2 regions of the Brevibacillus sp. M2.1A genome follow, and region 1 is predicted to be linked to the other one. Evidence: predicted binding sites of a transcription regulator. Region 1 holds the regulator's gene; the other holds the start of a gene.
What was found. Region 1 encodes LexA, which represses DNA repair genes until DNA is damaged. Its sites were predicted from a motif close to CGAACATATGTTCG; they were not measured.

Region 1 (9,599 bases):
GAACAAGTTGGTAACATACGCACGGGAACCATCTGGTGTAATCGCGATCCCTCTGGGAGCATCCCCAACCGGGATGGGGTTCTCCGAAACATTGTTTGTGGCAGTGTTAATGACGTAGACGAAATCACTAATCCCATCACCAGCGCCAGTTGTCACATAGGCGTGCAAACCATCTGGAGTGATCTCAATACATATGGGCAACGTACCGACAGTGATTCGTGGCAGGATTTCGGTATTGGTAGCAGTTCTGATTACGGAGACGTTATCACTAAAGGAATTCGTCACATATACACGTGATCCATCTGGAGTGATTGCGACATCAACCGGGTTCGTTCCGACCGGAATCCGTGGCAGGATTTCTTTATTAGTAGCGAGATTGATCACGGAAACATCATTACCAAACAAATTTGCTACATAAGCACGCGAACAATCAGGAGTGATGGCGATACCGAATGGGAAGTCTCCTACAGCGATTCGCGGCAGGATTTCCGTATTTGTAGCGGTGCTGATCACCGAGACAGTGTTATGAAACGAATTCGTTACATACACACGGGAACCATCCGGTGTAATTGCAATTCCTACAGGGTTGTCTCCAACAGGAATGCGAGCTGCCATTTCCGTGTTCGTTGAAGTATTAATCACGGATATGGTATCATCATTCGGATCGTCTCCTGAATTTGTGACATAGGCAATAAAGATAGGGGAAAAGGAAGTGACCTCAGAGATAAGGATCACGTGGCTCGCATCTAAAATGAGGATGCCTTTTTCAACATTTGTCAAACGCCCTTCGATAGGTTCACAGCATCCTCTAATCATTAAGGATATGATTTGTCCAATACAGTGGACAAGTTTTTTACGCAGGTTTTGAAAACCAATTGTTTCGGGAGTGGAGCAGCGAGAGTGTCCCTTTACTTTTCCTGTTTTTATCTCCACTTCCTCAGCGTATACATAGATTTTGTTGTCTTCCCTTTCTTTTCCTTTCTGTTTCTTATGATGTTCCACGTATAACCCTCCCTTTAACAACATCGTTAACACAGTTTATGAAAGAGAGGCTGCTTTGAAATGGATGATTGACAAGTAACAGAAGCACAAATGGCAGGACGTATTTTTTCTCTTTTCCATTCAGAAAAATCATGAAGTGATAAAACATTTACAGTCCATGGAAACTGCTATATAGTTACAGTAATGAACGTGAAAAGAGGTTTTGATTGAGTATGATGAAACTGATAATCGCTAAGTAAAATTCGAATGAATTTTATATGGGAAAAGGTCAAATGAAGGGCGCCCCTTTGTTTCTTTTTTTATACCTTTTTTCAAAAGCGATTAGAAGGCATTGTATCTCATTTAAACAAATTTCACGTTTGAGCACGGTATCTATTCTGTTCGGGATAGGTATCTTCATCACAACGATTAATTTGACCATGAGAAGAGAATTCTTCTTGTGGTCTTTTTTATTTGGAAAGAAGGGATTGCTGAAGAGGAATGAATGATGACAAACAGCACAAACAATGGAATGGGAGGTTTTTACATGGGTGAATATCGATTGATTAGCGACTACAAGCATATCGAAACATACAAGGAAAGCTTTAATGACCTTGCCAAGCAGATCTTTCAGCTCGATTTTAAAGAATGGGATAACAAGGGTTTTTGGAACGCCAACTATGTTTGCTATTCCTATTTGGATGGGGAACAGGTTATTGCGAACGCTTCTGCCAGTAAGATGCTCGTGACATGCAATGGGAAAGAGTATAAGGCACTTCAGATCGGAACGGTCATGACGCATCCTGCCTATCGCAACCAAGGCTTGGCAGCGAAATTGATGAATCATATTCTTGAAACACGTGAGAAGGAATACGATTTTATATATTTATATGCCAATGATACCGTGCTCGATTTTTATCCGAAGTTCGGGTTTGAGAGAGCACTGGAAAGTAGTTTTCGTTTATTGGCGTCCGATCTGAAAAAGCAAGTGGGACAAAAATCGGTCTTGCGTAAGCTGGATGTCGATAATGAGGCTGATTTTAATATTATGAAGGAATTTGCTGCTAAAAGAATCCCCGTTTCATCGAGACTAGGCGTGAAGGATAGCGAGCATCTGTTGATGTTTTACTTTTTGCTTGTTTTTCGGGATGCGATCTATTATCTCGAAGAGGAGGATGTGATTGTCTTATTTGAACGAGAAGACGACCAACTGCGTGTATTTGATCTTGTAAGCAAAGAACCAGTTGATATAGAAGCGGTCATCTCTCATTTGGTAACGGCTGAGACTTCAAACATTCAATTTCACTTCATGCCGGATAGTGAGAATAAAAAGATCCAATCTGCATGGATGACAACGACCGATGATGTCTTATTTGTTCGACCCTCGTTAAAAATAGAGGCAGAACATTTTCGTTTTCCGCTTACTTCACACGCATAGAAGGTTTGAAATGACGCGTCAGGTGAAACAGTAAAAATAGAAGAGAAAAGCAGGCATCCAGGGAAGGATGTGAGGGAAAAGCATGTGCGGTCGTTTTACTCTCGTAACGAACTTGGAAAAATGGAAGGAACGGTTCCAAATCGAAGTCATTCCATTTGATGCAAAGCCACGGTACAATATTGCACCGGGTCAGTTCATTCCAGCGATTATTGCAGATCGCGGCGAACGGCGTATGGGTCAGTTGAGATGGGGGCTAGTACCGTCGTGGTCTGCCGATGAGAAGAGCAGCTACAAAATGATCAATGCGCGTTGCGAGACATTAAATGAAAAGCCAGCATTCAAACAGCTTTTCGCCCGAAAGCGATGCATCCTTCCTGCCGACAGCTTTTATGAGTGGATGAACACCATTTCAGGGAAACAACCGATGCGGATCATGTTGAAAACCGGGGAACCATTCGCTTTTGCTGGCCTGTTTGATACGTGGACGAATCAAGAGGGAGAAAAAGTACATACCTGTACGATTGTTACGACAAAGGCGAATGAGCTCATGGAGAATATTTATGAGCGAATGCCTGTCATCTTAAAGAAAGATGGCGAGGACTTATGGCTTGATCGGGAGAAGTATGATCGGTTGCAGCTCCAGTCACTGTTTACCCCCTATGATTCCAGCGAGATGATGGTGTATCCGGTATCTACCAAAGTGGGCAGCCCCAAAAATGATGATCCTTCCTGTATTGAAGAAGTAGAGGTCGGCTCTTTGCTTGAAGATTAATCCTTTCGTAGGAGATGAACTCTTTCACGTAATTCCTGTTCGGTTAACGATTCCAATTGCAACAAGGCCTCATATGGATCACTACCTGGAATATGAAAGTATCGAGCAAATGCAGGCTCGGTTTTGATGCCGCTTTGCTTCAGAGCTCTGATGTGTTGGTATGCATCCATGCCCCCTATTTCTAGCAATCGTGCTTCGATGTCCATATGACGATAGGCATTTTGCTTTTCGACAGCTAACGGTTGAGCAAACAATTCAAACCAAAAGTCAGCTGTGAAAAAAGAGATAACGCACGTGGGAATACTTTTTATATCTAGTTGAGTCACTTCAAATCCAGGCAAACAGCCAAACGCTTTACGAACAACCTGCTCAAACTGATGCAAATCATGACTCTCGCAAATAATATCCAGATCACTTCCTACAACGTCAATGTTCAATGGGATGGTTCCGGCAAGCACTGGACGGTAATCGGATAGTACTTCCATGATGTGCGTCTGTTGAATTGCTTCCAACGCCGCTTTTTGGCGCGATGTTCCTCTGCCCAGGTAAGAGAGATCATGCCAATTTCTCATGGGACAACCTCCATGTCTAGTTTCTTTTAAAATAGTTTAGACAAAAGTGAATAAGTACGCAACGAAATCGGTAATCACTCGTATACCTAAATGAAGGGAGTGTAGTGGATGGAAATATTTTTGTGGGTCGTAGTTGTGTTATTGTTCTTGCTTAGCATCGCAGGAATTTTCTTACCCGTTTTACCTGATACGATCTTGCTGTGGGCGGGCTTTTTACTCTATCACTTTTTTATTGCAGATCCGGGAGCGGGATTGCCGGCATCCTTTTGGTGGGGAATGGTCGTTCTAAGCATTCTACTTTACGGTGCTGACTTGCTGACGAACATGTACTTCGTGAAAAAGTATGGGGGGTCAAAATGGTCGTCCATTGCCGCTGCGGTCGGAATTATCCTCGGGATTTTCGTGTTTCCACCGTTTGGTATGCTGATCTTGCCGTTTGTATTCGTCGTTCTCGTAGAGTTAATGGTGCAGAAGCAATCGATGGAGCGAGCAGTGAAAGCAGGGGTAGGTTCACTGATCGGATTTTTGGGCAGTGCGGTCGTAAAAGTCATCTTGCAAGTTACGATGATCATCTGGTTTTTTATCGCCAGATAACATATAGAAAACGAAAAGGACAGCCGAGGCTGTCCTTTTTTACGTGGAAACTAGTGAATGAGGCGATAGACACCGATGACTTTACCGAGAATGGTGACATGCTCCAGAATGATCGGTTCCATTGTGGCATTCTCCGGTTGGAGTCGGAAGTGGTTCTTTTCTTTGAAAAATCTTTTGACGGTCGCTTCGTCTTCTTCTGTCATGGCTACGACAATGTCACCATTGTTCGCTACGTGTTGTTGGCGAACAATGACGTAATCTCCGTCGAGAATTCCGGCATCAATCATACTGTTCCCGGAGACACGCAGCATGTAGACCTTGTCTGAAGTCACGATATTGTCTGGAAGCGGGAAGTATTCTTCCACATCCTCAATGGCTGTAATCGGTTGTCCAGCAGTTACTTTTCCGATTACGGGCACACGGACGACAGAGTCTTCGAAATTGTCTTGAAAACGATCTTCATCTGATAGCAATTCGATGGCGCGAGGTTTGGTAGGGTCTCGACGAATGAGGCCTTTTTTCTCTAAACGTGCCAAATGACCATGTACCGTTGAGCTGGAAGCGAGTCCGACAGCCTCTCCAATTTCACGTACAGAAGGCGGATATCCTTTATCACGAACTTCCTTTCGTATGAACTCGATGATGGCTTGTTGTCTACTCGATAATTTTGACATAGAAAGACACCCCTGATTTCTCGAACATATTTTCCTATATTATACCATGGGAGCTTGCGTTCGACAAACATAAGTTCGATTCATTGTTGACATGAACATACGTTCTCATTTATTATGAGTTTACAAAAGGACAGAACGTATGTTTGTAAGGGGGCCATTATCATGAATTCATCGACAGTACGTAATCGTTTCGAGAAAAAAGAAGAACGTCGTGTTCGTTTTGGTATCACGAGAGGTCAAGCTCTCTTGTTTCTTATTACATTTATTCTCTTTTTTTACTTGTTGACCGAACTAGTGTTTGCTTCTTCGCCAATGGAGGAGCCACAAGGCATTGAGGTAACCGTACAATCCGGAGATAGCCTATGGTTGTTAGCCGTTCGCTACTCAGATCAGCATACAGATGTTCGTGACTATATCATAGAAATCAAGGAAGCGAACGGTTTGGATAGCAACAGGATTTACCCGGGTCAGACTCTGATCATGCCTGATATGCCGTAAGTGTTCGGCTGTCTTGCGGGATCATTCGAATGTGGTATAATGAAGCGGCACTACTACAGAGTGGGAGGAACCAGCAGTGGTATCTGACGCAGAAATTAAACGCATTAATGAATTGGTCAAAAAATCTCGCGAAGAAGGTTTGACTGAAGAAGAAAAGCTCGAACAAAAAGCATTGCGCCAAAAGTACATTGACGCCGTTAAGCTTTCATTGAGAGCTAATTTGGATTCCATCCGTTATGTGGAAGACCTTGAAGAAAATAAGCCAAAACAGTAAGATAACAATTACTGATACGACAGACATCCTCGCTTGACGCTAGGGTGTCTTTTTCTGTGACATACATAACGCTTTGATTGCCAGGGAGGGAAAGCGATGGCGTGGATAGCTGTAGCGGTTGGAGGAGCAGTTGGCTCTCTTTTGCGCTACCTATTGTCTTTGCTTGCGAATCAGCCGGGATGGCCATGGGGAACCTGGATCGCCAATGTTTGTGGATCGTTGATCATCGGCATCTTGTTCGTGCTGGGGAAAGAACGTGGCATATTATCTCCAACACTCTATCTCTTATTTGCAACGGGGGTCATGGGAGGATTTACGACTTTCTCTAGCTTTTCCTTGGAAGTGGTCACTTTTTGGGGAGAAGGCCACCTGTTGCGTGGCACTTTGTACGCTCTTCTCAGTTTGGGAGTCGGGCTACTTTCTTGTGCGGTTGGAATATGGCTGGGTAGGCAATGGTCCTGATACGTTCAATGGACACGATACATGTGAGGGGGAATGAAGGTGAGTACACAGCATCGTGATTATGAATGGGAACAAAAAAAGCTGGATGAAACAATTTCGGCGATTGACGAAGAAATGGAGCAGCTTCGCAATGATATTCGCGAGGCGACAGATGACTATGTGAAACAGGTCGTTAACTATAAAAAGGCAAAGGATTTGCGTTACCTGGAAGATCAGGGGCGAGAGAAGCCTTATTTCGGCAGAGTGGACTTCTTGAAAGATGAGATCTACGAGCTGGATCAGGTCTACATAGGAAAACGGGGAATTGTACGCAGCGATACGTTTGATTCTGTCGTCGTGGATTGGCGTGCGCCTATCGCCAGTCTTTATTATTCCGGTGAGAGCAAAGACGCGTTTTATCGAATGGGACGAGAGATCGTGCGAGGTGAAGTTCGCTTAAAGCGTAATTTTGCGATTGAAGACGGTAAGATCGTCGGCATCTATGATGGAGCGGTAAAAGAAACGATTAACCGCGAAATGGGGCATCCTGACGAGTTTTTGCAAGAGGGCTTCATTGATGAATTTTTGGCAGCCAATCTGAATCAGGCGAACGATAGCAGGCTAAAAGACATCGTCGCTACGATTCAATCCGAGCAAAATGATATTATCCGGGCGGAAAAAGAACGGCCCATCGTTGTGCAAGGAGTAGCGGGGAGCGGAAAAACGACCATTGCGCTGCACCGACTCTCCTATTTGATATATAACTATCAGGATTCCATGATGTCCAAAAAATTCATGGTGTTCGCACCAAACCGGATGTTTCTTACCTATATATCCGAGGTTTTGCCTGAGTTGGGAGTCGATGACGTTCAGCAGTCTACCTTTGTGGATTGGGCAGCGCGTCTCGTGAAACCTCTGCTGCCAAAAGGATGGAGAATCGTGAGTCCGGATAAGCCTCTGCAATTGTTCTTTGAAGAGGGGCAGGATGAGCGCCAGCAAGAAATGACGCGAAACAGGCTTCGCTTCAAAGGATCGCTCGCTTGTCGGGAGGCGCTGGAGCAATATATCCGGCATATCGTCGAAACGAGAATTCCTTTTAAGAAACTCAGCTTTTTATACAATAAAACGAAACAAGTCTTTTCCATTCCGGGTGATTTTATTCGCCAATGCTTCCTGGAGCAATTCGCCAATATGCCGTATCATCGACGGGTAGAAGCTCTTCGTAAGCATTTGAAACAAGAAATGAACAAGCAATTATTTGCCCATTTGCGAGAACGAAAAGTCGATTTGGACAAAGAAGGCTTGTACAAATTCGAGAAAATGCTGGAGCAAATCCTGGATACGTACCTGACTTCATTTCCAAGACTGGAAATTTTCGCAGCTTATCGCGAATTGATTGCTGACGAGGAATTGCTGCGCAAGCTCGTACCTGCTGATATTTCAGACGAAGTGGTGCGTGATGTGACGCAGTCAAGTGCTGCGCTGTTTGCAGAGGAGAGATTGGAGCCGGAAGATATCGCTCCACTGCTATACTTGCAGCATATTGTTGAAGGAATGAATAAAGCGGAGCATTTTGATCATACGGTCGTGGATGAAGCACAAGACTTGAGTGCGTTAGAAATAGCCGTCATTGCATTGGCAACCAAGCGAAACTCGCTCACAATCGTGGGAGATATTGCGCAAGGCATCCATAGCTACCGGGGGATTCATGCCTGGGAAGAGTTGACGAAGGGGATTTTTGCCCAGCTGTTTCCTTCCTATTATACGTTGTCGCAAAGTTATCGTTCGACAATTGAGATCATGCGCTGCGCCAATGAAGTGTTGCGGCAAATTGAATTGCCCGAGACGGTATTGGCAAAACCGGTTTTGCGACATGGTGAAAAACCAATCATGGTCAAGGCTCGTTCACGAGCGCAACTATGGGAGGACATCTCTTCACGTGTGGCTGCCTACCAGTCGGAAGGCTTCAAAACGATTGCCATTGTAGCGAAAACCATACAAGCGAGTAAAAAAGCCCATAAAGGCTTGCAAGACAAAATAGCTGATCTGACTCTGTTAGGCAGCAAGGATAACCAATTTCCCGGTGGCGTAACCGTCATGCCTGCTTTTTTAACAAAAGGCTTGCAGTTCGATGTGGTCATTATACTGGATGTGGATGCCTATCAAAATAATGAATGGGATGCGAAACTGTTGTACGTCGCGATGACACGTCCGGTCCATCGGCTTGTTATGACGCAGGTTGATGATGTTTCTTCACCGTTGCTGAAAGATTTACCGACAGCGCTGTACACCATGGCTACTGACGAATAAGAATCGACTCATCAAAGAAAACCCTCTGCCTGTAAAAAGCAGAGGGTTTATCTGTACAATCTTAGTGGTCGCCTGTGTTGCCTTTGGAAGGGTTGGTAATCACAAAACCTTCTTGCGGCAAGAAGAGGTAATCAATGACAACGCCATCCAGTAATGGCTCATCTTTTTTCACGATCACATCGATCTCTTTGTCAGTCGAGATCACCACATCTTCTTCTGTTGGCTTGTCCAGAGCGAGTCCGTAGTGGGCATGATCACCATGAGCGTGAGTAATATAAACGCGCAGTTTCAATTCTTTGTCTTCTTCTTGCTCGATAATTGGAGCCAATTGTTTGGCAGCGTTACGAGTGATTTTTAGTTTCACAGGTCAAATCCCCTAACTGTATGTAAGTTACCCTTCCATCTTAGCAAGAGGGAATTCAGGATGCAATGTTGAAAGTGTTACGACATGTGTAGAGAATGACAACGGGGTGGAAGGAGAGTCATCTATGAAAATTGATTTGCGTAGTGATACCGTTACGAAACCAACCGAGGAGATGCTTCGGGCAATGGCGGAAGCGGAGGTTGGTGATGATGTTTACCGAGAGGACCCAACTGTCAATCGTTTGGAAGTAATCGCGGCTGAAATACTCGGAAAGGAAGCGGCTCTGTTCGTAACAAGTGGCACGCAAGGCAATCAGGTCGCTGTTTTGACACACTGTGTCAATGGAGACGAGGTCATTGCGGAAGCGGATTCGCACATTTTTTACTATGAAGGCGGCGCTATGTCGGCATTAGCCGGCGTACAGACAAGGACGCTGGTTGGCGAACGGGGTGCTTTGCGTGCTGAAGAGGTAGAGAGGGCGATACGGGGCAACAATATCCATTTTCCTCGCACAAAATTGATCTGTCTCGAAAATACACATAATCGCGCTGGAGGGGCGGTAATCTCTGTCGCGCAAATGAAGAGTGTTTATGCTATCGCGCAAAAACAAGGTATTCCCGTTCATTTGGACGGTGCTCGTCTCTTCAATGCAGCTGTCGCCCAAGGTGTTGCAGTCAGTGA
Region 2 (9,599 bases), 1.4 Mb from region 1:
TATTAGTCTTTTTAACAACATGAATCTCATAAATTTGTTAATTATGTTATGATGCTAAGAAATGCAAGTTTAGCTTTAAACAAAGGACTGAAAATATGGCTCTCCAGAAAGGGAGATGCCGACTGCCTGAAATCCTAAGAAGCCGAATGATGAAACCGGCTGAATTCTCTCGTCGCATGGGTGTGACTGAGTCCATTGTAAGTCGCTGGATTTCTGAAGAGCGCGAGATGAGTTATGAAAATGCTGTTCTGGCTGCTCGTATCCTCGACTGTCATGCTGAGGATTTTTACGAATGGATCGATGTAAAAAAAGGCAATCGGCAGTGAGCTTTCAAGCTCCTCCTCTGGGGTAAAACTTGACATATAGTCAAGTTTTGTGATGTGCCGACTTGCATAAACAGGTGTTCTGCATGCTTTCAAAAACATGTTGTTCTACAAAACCTTTATCTACAAATATGGTAAAACCCCTCGATTTGTTCATGGACATCCATCCCCCTCTTGCCTTTTTATCCCTATATGTGGAAAATAATAACACTGAATTTGAGTTTGGAAATCTCCTTTAGAAGGGGGGGTCAATTTTTGTTGACTAATGTCAGATTATCGTGTATTATATCACTTTTCAAAAAAAAAACAAAAGACAGCCATTATTACTGGGCTGTCTTTTGTGGTAGATGTTCGATTAATTCCATTCTATTACTGGATACAGTTGTTGATGATCCATCCTCAAAATATACTTTGTAAGCAACAGGATCAACAAAGCTGATTTTGTTTACATTGACAACATTCACACTGTCTAAGGCTACGAAACCATAATTGCGCCATTGTCTTTTTGCACCTTCAAGTGTATTCACCCAATGGTACATTCCATATCGAGTGTGCAAAACAAAAATGCCGTCTTTGTTTTTCTTCGGTCGATAAATGGACACATAGAATATGTCTTCAGTTAGATCAAATTCCATGTAATCAAATTCATCGCCCTTCTTATCAACTCTAACACAAAAGATTCGTGGAGATGTCATCGTATCATCACTTATTTCTTACGGAGTTCTTGTGGTGTCTCCATGCTACCCACTACAAGTTTAGCTGCGGCAAAAACAAATACGAAGGAGATACCTGATAATACTTTAGAAAGAACTTTAGCAGTTACTGGTTTCATTTTATTATCACCTCCTTTAACCGCCTTGCATCAATCAGGAGTAATGCTTGTACAAAAAACGATAATATAATAATTGTTGAGTCAGTGAATAAGTGGGCCACTACTAACAATATCGAAATGATTCTAAAATACTTCTTAATGCTATCTCTAATTTCGTTCTGTTCGCAATTAGCTGGAGAAAGAAATAAGACCAACAAACAAGATATAGATTTTAGTGTCCACTGAGCTGTTGTGGTTAAAGGCACAAACGGTATAACAGTAAAAATCGCAACAGAAATAATAACACAGACGGTCAATGAACGAGCATGGTAGCCCCCGGAAAATCTCCGTAGCAAAGCGAATGAAATGAATGCTGTGAACGTTTCACTCAGTCTACCCATCATTACACCTATTATTAGACATCCAAGCACAACCCCGAGTAAGTTCATTGTCATGGCTATAGGGTATTGCATCGCACTGACACTCGACGTTTCTTCTGGATTTGCAGCTTTGATCGCCTTCGCCATACGTTCTGCTGCCTTTTCAATCATTCCTTTTAATATCCTCCATTTCCTTCACATGAGAAGTAATCATAAAAATTAGAAACGAGACCACAACTGCCATAGCGACATATTTAATCTCGTTAAAGTAGTTTAGTAATACGTATAGTGTTACAAAAATTGCATTAGATGCTACTATCACCATCATTAGTACTATGAAATTTATGCCATTTAACGAAGTTTTCCACTTTAATTCATGTGGTGGTTGCATAACAAACGAGAAACCTAAGTTAAACCTATATATTAGATAACTGATTAAGACCATTACAACTTCATTAACAAGCTGTATTAAGAATGTACCCTTACCTGTGGACCTGAAAACATCGCCAAGAGTTGCTACTTCTAAAGAGATAAGGGTTGGTATTAGGATTAATTGAGATAGGTCAAATGCTAAGATGCCGATTGCCGTTAACATTGTCGATTCCCATAACCGGAACTTTATTAGATACCGAAAAAATAGTATGAACAAAACATATTGAATTCCCAGATCAATCTCAGGTATTTTGAAAATAACTCTAACTAGGTAGGAAGTAACCGACAAGGTTATTCCCATGATTAAAAACTCTCTTTTGTAGTCCCAAAAAGGGAACCTGAACAACTTGAAAATGAATGCCAGTACAACAATGATATCTGCGAATCCAAGCAAAAGATATAATATCGTGTTCACTCACATGTCCCCTTTTGCAGACTATTCTCTCCTACAATATCCCTACTCTTACTAATTATCAAGATTTTACAAAAAACAAAAGCCCGCTCGAATGAGAAGGGCTTTTCACATTGTCCAAAAGTCACTTTCCTTTACGTCTTTGTCGAGCAACCTCAGGGCCTTCAATACCTTTCTCCCTACTATCGGCGGAGGATAATAGTCCTCATCTGTGCAGAGTTTAGTTGCCGTGTCTTTATTAACCGGTGCAGCTGCACATAGCCATTGTTGATTCTTTCCATGCCTTTTCAAAAACTTTTTAACTTTGGTTTCGGGCTTACCCAGTCCAAACATTCTGCTCACCTCAGTAAACCATTTTGGACAAGACCGAATAATTTTAGTCATTTTTTCCGTTACAAATCGGAATAATGGACAATTTATACCGCATCAATTGTACCAGAGTGAGTTCGTAATCTCGTTCGTTTGTTTGGCGGACATTATGAACGACAATACGAACTGAAAAATACAACGTTGGCAATGATTATTGAATATCTACTCGTTCGTTTCAACCGCAACTGTTTCTATCGAAACAACAATGAGGTGGTGTGAAAGGAGTTGGTGATCGGTGATTTTGGAAGTGATCTCGTCTGCTGTGCTGGGAGGTGTTGCACTGTATGCTCATTTGCAAAAGTCTGGAGTTACAAACGACAGTGAGAAATTGAACAAGATTTTTTCTCTGACCGGATTGAATGTAAAGGACAAAGACAAAACTTATACCGCGCAGCTTGTAAAAAAAGTAAATCACTCCTGGGGTACAGAGTACCGGTATCGCATTCCGTTGGGCCGAAGTTTTGAGGATTACCAGGCTAAACTCGCTCACATTCAAGACGGGTTGAACAACCGCAAAACCACGCTGTCATTTTCCTTTCCAGACCTAAAAACCATCGATCTCACCAGCCCCCTACTCCCCCAACTTAAAGCGCTCCTTACGAAGAAAAAGACTGCCAAAAAGGAAGTTGAGCTTACGTATGATGGGCTGCTCAAAGTGAAGGTTTACAATCAACCAATGCCCTCCCTAGTCAAATACGAAGAAGCACTCGCAGCTGGCAATTGGAAGGTGCCTGTTGGTTTGATCAGAGAAGGAAACGCGATTATCCATCACGATTTCGAACAGATTCCCCATATGGTAGTTGGGGGCGCCACGAGATATGGCAAAAGTAACTTTTTGAATCTGATCATCACAACTCTACTAGCTCAACAGCCGGACAACGTTCAATTCACACTGATCGATCTGAAAGGCGGCGTGGAGTTTTCGGACTACCGAAATGCTAAGCAAGTGATCAACTATGCAGAGGAGCCAGAAGAGGCTGATAAGGCTTTGCGTACGCTCGTCGAGGATATGAGGGGTAAACAATCGGCGATTAAGCAGAAGGGCTACAGGAACGTGCAGGAAGCCAGAGAGAAGGTCAGACACTTCATTATCATTGATGAGGTCGGAGAATTAAACCCTGACGAGTCTGTTTCCAAAGAGGACCGCGCCATTAAGGAACGCTGCCAAACATATTTGAGCCAGATAGCTCGACTGGGTGCAGGTTTAGGGTATAGGCAAATACTCGCCACTCAATACCCTACTGGCGATGTAATTCCGCGCCAATGCAAGCAAAACAGTGACGCCAAGCTATGCTTTCGCGTGCAAACAGCTACGGCCTCCCGTGTGGTCTTGGATGAGACTGGGGCCGAAACACTCCCTGAGATAAAAGGCCGCGCCATATACCAGACAGCAGACAAAATGCAGATTGTGCAGACTCCTTTCATAGACTCAAAGACAATTCGGCAGTCTGTTCAACCTCACATCGTCATCAAGCCGAGAAAGGAGCAGAACGATGCAGACAACAGCCGTGAAGCGCATAGAGAGGCAAGAACAAATCCTCCACAGTCTGGACAGATTCGGTTTTTTGAGTAGGTCGCATATCCAACGGATACACCGTCTAGGAGGCGACAGGAACGCGCAAAAGGTCCTCAAGAACATGGAAGAATACCTTCAATCGTTTCGAGAAGAAGAATACGGCACCGTGTACTATCTCAGTCGAGTAGGTCGGCAAATGATCGGATCGCAGAAGATTGTGCGTCGCACTTTGCAAACAAAGCACACTCTTATGCGTAACGATTATTTCTTCCACATGGGATGCCCAGTCAATTGGCGCACTGAAATTAAAGTGACGGACGGCAAAACAACACTTGTGACTGATGCTCTATTTACAAAGAATAAGCGCCACAACTTTCTCGAAGTCGATAACACACAAAGCATGGCTGAGAACAGCGCAAAGATAAAGCGATACAGGGATATGTTAGAGCGAGGTTTGTTTCAGAAGGAGTTTGGATACTTCCCTACTCTGCATATTGTTACGGTCAGCAAAAGCAGAGTCAGACGCTTTACAGAGCTGTGCGAGGGATTGCCTGTTGAGGTGTGCCAGATAAATGACATCATGTGAGGAGTGGTCAAAATGACGAGAACTGAGGTTATCAAGTTCCGTGATTTCATGGATGGTACTTGGAATACGAAGACTAAAAAGCGCGATCTGAAGAAGCTTACAGATGCGCTGATTAAAACAGGCGCAATAGTTCCACTTGCTCTAACACCTGCATTGCACGCGAGTGCAGCGGAAAGCATCCCAGCAGCCGCTACACAAGTTGTGGCCGGCGCAACATTACAGGTCCTAGCTCATGCGCTCGATCCATTAACGCAAATACTTGTGGCCATCTCTCTTCCTGTTGCCTCAGTAGTCATGATCGGCGGTTGCTTCTTCTTCATGTTCGGGCAATCTGAACGGGCCTGGTCCACAATTCAAAACTCTGGATTGGGATATCTGCTTATTCAACTCTCTCCCTTGTTCATTAAGGTGCTAGAGCAAATAGGAAAAAGCATCTAATAAAAATACCCGCCTCTACAACGTGGAGACGGGTTTGTTCTTATGCGGCTAGAATAAAATCGACGAATACTGGTGAGCGTAGCATGCCGCTCTTCGTCCAGTTTCTCATTTTGACGCGCGCTTTAATTTGAGGCTGGATGTAAACGAAATCGCGATCCTCTCCGGTAACCAATGATTTCGCAACTCCGTAAAACGCCTTCTTATGAGTAGGCGGCACGCCAAACTCAATGACACCTGCTGGGCGACCATTATAATGTGCGAGCCAGCCAAAATCACCTTTTCTGTAGCCTGCGATCTGGACGTCTACATACGTATAATTAATGATCTTGATGAAATCGTCTGTCCGCTTATCCGAGTGGTATCGCCCATCCTTTTTCTTGGCGACTATACCCTCCATGTTTCGAGCAACAATTGCGCCCCATAAGTCCTCGCCTCGACCGTCAATGTACGCGATTTTGCTCATGGTTGGAGTATTCGTTATTGCACCGTCCAGGACAGCTTTGCGCTCCATTAGAGTAAGTCCTCTTAGGTCAACTCCATCATAATGTAGGATATCGAATACAACGTAGGATATCGGCAGCCGTGATCGCTTTGAATGGAATCGTTGCATAGTCAGCTCAAAGTCAGGAATCCCTGTGTCTGGGTCCATCACCACGAGTTCGCCATCTAGGATGATATCAGGCCCGTCCGTAATTAATTCGGGGTACTTCGAGGTCACGTCGTTATTGTGTCTTGTATAAAGGCGCGTCTGGCCGTTTCTCCGGGATAAAATCAGACGGTGGCCGTCAATTTTAGGCTCGAAGACGTAGCGACCGTCCGAAAATGGTTTATCAGCTTGCTCGAGCAGCATCGGGTATATAAATTCCATATAGCATCACCGCTATAATTGTATCAATACTGCAAGGGACATGCGCTGGTAATTACTCGTAGGAGACTTTCATAATGTCCATGAAAGGTATCTTCCTTGTTGCTCCGTTTTCCTCTATATGAACTAGCCTTGTACGCGAGTCAAGTACAGTGATCCGTCCACGGATCTTCTCTGCTTCGCCCCAGACAGACAGAGCCCTTTCGTCGCCATCATCTTTTGCTTCAATGAGTTGACTCCCTAATTCCTCTAACTCGAATTCATCTCTTGTAGGACGTTTTGGTGTAGTTGACTTTGCCATAGAATCCTCCTTAATCCGCTTTTACGGCTGTTATGTGATCCATAGATATCCACTGGCTATCTTCATCGGTCACAAGTTTAATTCTTCTGCCGTTCTGGTCAATCCACTTGACCACACCCCACATCGTGCATATCGTTCCCAGATTGCCTTTTACTTGCTTCCACCACGTTACTGTAATAGCATAATCCGCCCGCGCTGAATCACAAATAACATAGTTTAAGGATTCCAGTTCATCTTGCTCAACAATAGGCATAGATACAAGCTTGTCATCTTCCTTCATCTGTAGATACAGCGCACGTTGCTCCGGCAACACGAAACGCATTGAAAAAGGATTTTCTATCTTAGAGGCCATCTCAACACACCGTTCCTTTCCCAAGTCTCGAACACTTCCATCTTATCGGGCTCAGACCTATGCCATTCAATGTATTCTTCTTTCGTGAGAGCATCGAGTATTGTCATGATTCCGCCTCTATCTCTCCCTGTCTTGATACACAGTTCGTCGATAGTTGGTGTTCTGCGCCGCCCTGCCGAATAGTTTCCGATCACTCTTAATACCTTACGCTCAATATCAGAAAGCAAATTCAATCACCCCTTAAACAAGAACGTTTGTTCCTATTTTATGACGGGTGACGAAAAAAGAAAAGCCCCACTTTTTAGTGGGGCAAAGTCATCGGGTTCCAGCCAGGTCCGCCATCCAAACTCAATACCCAATCAGGACCAGTTCCGAAATGAATTGTGTCCCAACCTGGACCACCATCCATTTTCCATTCAGGTCCAGTAAATAGGATTTGTGGTCTTTCTCCGAGGTCAAAACATAGCACAGTGCAGCGTTCGCCAAAATCTTTTAAATTGAAAGTCATTCTACCACCTCGTTTTTTCTTAATCATACAATTGTTGTCAAAAATAAAAAAGCCCCTCACCCAATTAAGGGTGAAGGGAAGATAGTAGTTGATCGAAGATATTAACGATTTGTTTTTGCATGTCTTCACCGAAACCAATGACGGTTCCACCTGCAATTCCAAGGACACCAGTTAGAATAAGTAGCACGCTCTTTTTATTCTTTCTCAGCAAGTCTTTTATACAGTTACGCAACCTTTCAATTTTACCGTTTTAGTCTCTTGTACCCACTCAATTTGCAGCCCAAGAGCCAATGCAACCTCCCGGGCTGTTGCGTAAGATGTACCTGCCTCGATAGTCACCGTTAACTGTTTGCCGTTTACTGTCACAGCCTTACTGTCTGGACACCATCCTGGCGAGACACCTACTGCCTCTGCTACCGCACGCACCGGAAGGGTTGAGACGCCATTGTTGAGATAGCCTTGAACTCGCAGCATCTTTCCGTTGACCTCGATAGACACTTTATCCACAGGTTTTTTCTCCGGTTGTGGATTTTGGGACTTGTAAGGAACGCCAATGAACTCGCAGAAATTTTTTACAATTGACTCTGCCCATATCTTCCAGTCCCTCTGAATTTGCGCCACATCATCTTGCTTTGAATCGATGAATCCATATTCCACAATGACCGTTTCAATCTTTCCGGTTTGGCGATGCATAAAATAATAGTCATAATTTTGCTTACCCTGCCTAGAAAAAACACGTCTGACATTTTGTCCAGACGTGCTAAGAGCTTCTGCTAATTTTTTTGCAAGTTTGCCATCAGAATGGATGGAGTAGATCGTCTCAGCTCCATCACCTCCGCCGGCATTAATGTGATTTGAGATACAATACTTGGCTCCACTCTCTCGAACAAGTTTTGTTCTTTGATCCGGCGTCAGCGCGATATCAGATGTGCGTGTTAGAACAACCGGAACCCCTAACGCCTGAAACCTTGCGTATTGATACAAACTAATTTGTAAGTTTAGGTCTTTTTCTTTTAGTCCATTTGCACCGACTGCTCCAGGGTCACTTCCACCGTGCCCCGGATCAATAATCAGTATGGGAAGTGGCATGGTTTGTCCTCCTTGTGAATCGTACTGATCAAGTTTGTATTTCTCGATCCGCTTGATTAGCTCTTGAGCGTAATTCGGATCGGTTGCATACCCTGCATCTTGAATGGCCTGACAAGCAGCTCTGTAACTTGCGCCCAATACCTTTGCGTATCTGGGTTCCAAGAGTTTAGCTGTATGATCCTGAACACTTTCCAGCCAGTTGTTGTACTTCCGGAAATCTGATAGCTTTTCGATTTTTTTGTTGTCTACATATTCGGGTGAAACCTTCTGATATATCCCGGCAGGACCCGTCCCTTTGATTCCGAAAAGGTTATTTGCTTTTGTTGCTAGTTCAGAGGTTCCCCATCCGGATTCTAGGATAGCTTGAGCAATCGTCAAAGATGCAGGAACACCATGTTTTTGCATATCATCCACAGCGGCAGGCGCAACCTTTGAGATGAACTCAAGCTGCGTCATTCTCGTCACCTTTTTTCGGGAACGAATTTTTGACTCCGGAATGAATTCCGATTGCTGCAAGAGCTTCAATAAATGCCAATTTTCCAGACTCTAAAAAGTCTCCGTTAAACAGTAAGGCATTGATTAAATTAAAAGCCACTGTCATTAAGACAATGGCTAACGGAATCATTTTGTTTGGATACCAAGCTTCACTTTTCAACCAAGTTGCAATCGCCATTACTACAGCCACTACCAATCCAATTTCAATCATCGTTATCCCTCCTATTTTGTACCGAAGTTATTTTCAAGACGTTCGATTCGGAACTCCATTTTCTCAAGAGTAGATGCGATTTTTTCCTGCGTCTCCTGCATCTTGTCTACATGATCCATTAAACGTTCTTCACGCTGCTTTGCATCTTCGTGGATCTGCTGCTCCCGTTCGCGGGATCTCTGTTTTTCTTCTTTGTATTCGCGCAATAAAAAAAGCACACATGTGACGAACAGTGCGCTTGGGAGCCCAAATTTCATTGCAAACTCTGTCAGAATTGCTGTATCAATCACCGGATTATCACCCTTTCTTTTAGCAATTGCATTCTACGTTCGCCAATGCCTCCGATCTTATCTAACTGCTCCCACGAGCTTATTGGACGGTTCCTGATGATCTCTTGGGCAAGTTTTTCTCCAATCCCTGGTAGTCGCGTTAAATCCTCATAGCTGGACGTGTTGATGTCTAATTTAAACGTTATTGAGGATGTAGCATAGTAGGATGCCCCGAAGAATAC

Region 2: HP567_RS13195 (YolD-like family protein) is a predicted target of LexA. The motif match lies at 7,033-7,046, and genes of this name have one in related genera.

The regions. Positions count from the first base shown of each region.
Region 1 covers NZ_JABSUY020000001.1:4,111,694-4,121,292, reverse strand. Annotated here, with positions in the region: gene HP567_RS19635 (YncE family protein) at 1-1,002, opposite strand, end outside; gene HP567_RS19630 (GNAT family N-acetyltransferase) at 1,529-2,419, shown strand; gene HP567_RS19625 (SOS response-associated peptidase) at 2,502-3,191, shown strand; gene HP567_RS19620 (DUF4269 domain-containing protein) at 3,188-3,763, opposite strand; gene HP567_RS19615 (DUF456 domain-containing protein) at 3,872-4,357, shown strand; gene lexA (transcriptional repressor LexA) at 4,408-5,031, opposite strand; gene yneA (cell division suppressor protein YneA) at 5,194-5,529, shown strand; gene HP567_RS19600 (DUF896 domain-containing protein) at 5,606-5,803, shown strand; gene crcB (fluoride efflux transporter CrcB) at 5,900-6,265, shown strand; gene HP567_RS19590 (HelD family protein) at 6,305-8,554, shown strand; gene HP567_RS19585 (HesB/IscA family protein) at 8,616-8,918, opposite strand; gene ltaE (low-specificity L-threonine aldolase) at 9,043-9,599, shown strand, end outside.
Region 2 covers NZ_JABSUY020000001.1:2,677,535-2,687,133, reverse strand. Annotated here, with positions in the region: gene HP567_RS13240 (helix-turn-helix domain-containing protein) at 96-326, shown strand; gene HP567_RS13235 (LytTR family transcriptional regulator DNA-binding domain-containing protein) at 647-1,018, opposite strand; gene HP567_RS29835 (hypothetical protein) at 1,030-1,155, opposite strand; gene HP567_RS13230 (accessory gene regulator B family protein) at 1,152-1,685, opposite strand; gene HP567_RS13225 (hypothetical protein) at 1,678-2,361, opposite strand; gene HP567_RS13220 (FtsK/SpoIIIE domain-containing protein) at 2,963-4,300, shown strand; gene HP567_RS13215 (replication-relaxation family protein) at 4,221-4,829, shown strand; gene HP567_RS13210 (hypothetical protein) at 4,842-5,267, shown strand; gene HP567_RS13205 (ATP-dependent DNA ligase) at 5,308-6,135, opposite strand; gene HP567_RS13200 (YolD-like family protein) at 6,188-6,433, opposite strand; gene HP567_RS13195 (YolD-like family protein) at 6,444-6,809, opposite strand; gene HP567_RS13190 (hypothetical protein) at 7,087-7,431, opposite strand; gene HP567_RS13185 (glucosaminidase domain-containing protein) at 7,510-8,838, opposite strand; gene HP567_RS13180 (hypothetical protein) at 8,825-9,088, opposite strand; gene HP567_RS13175 (hypothetical protein) at 9,100-9,378, opposite strand; gene HP567_RS29990 (ComEA family DNA-binding protein) at 9,375-9,599, opposite strand, start outside.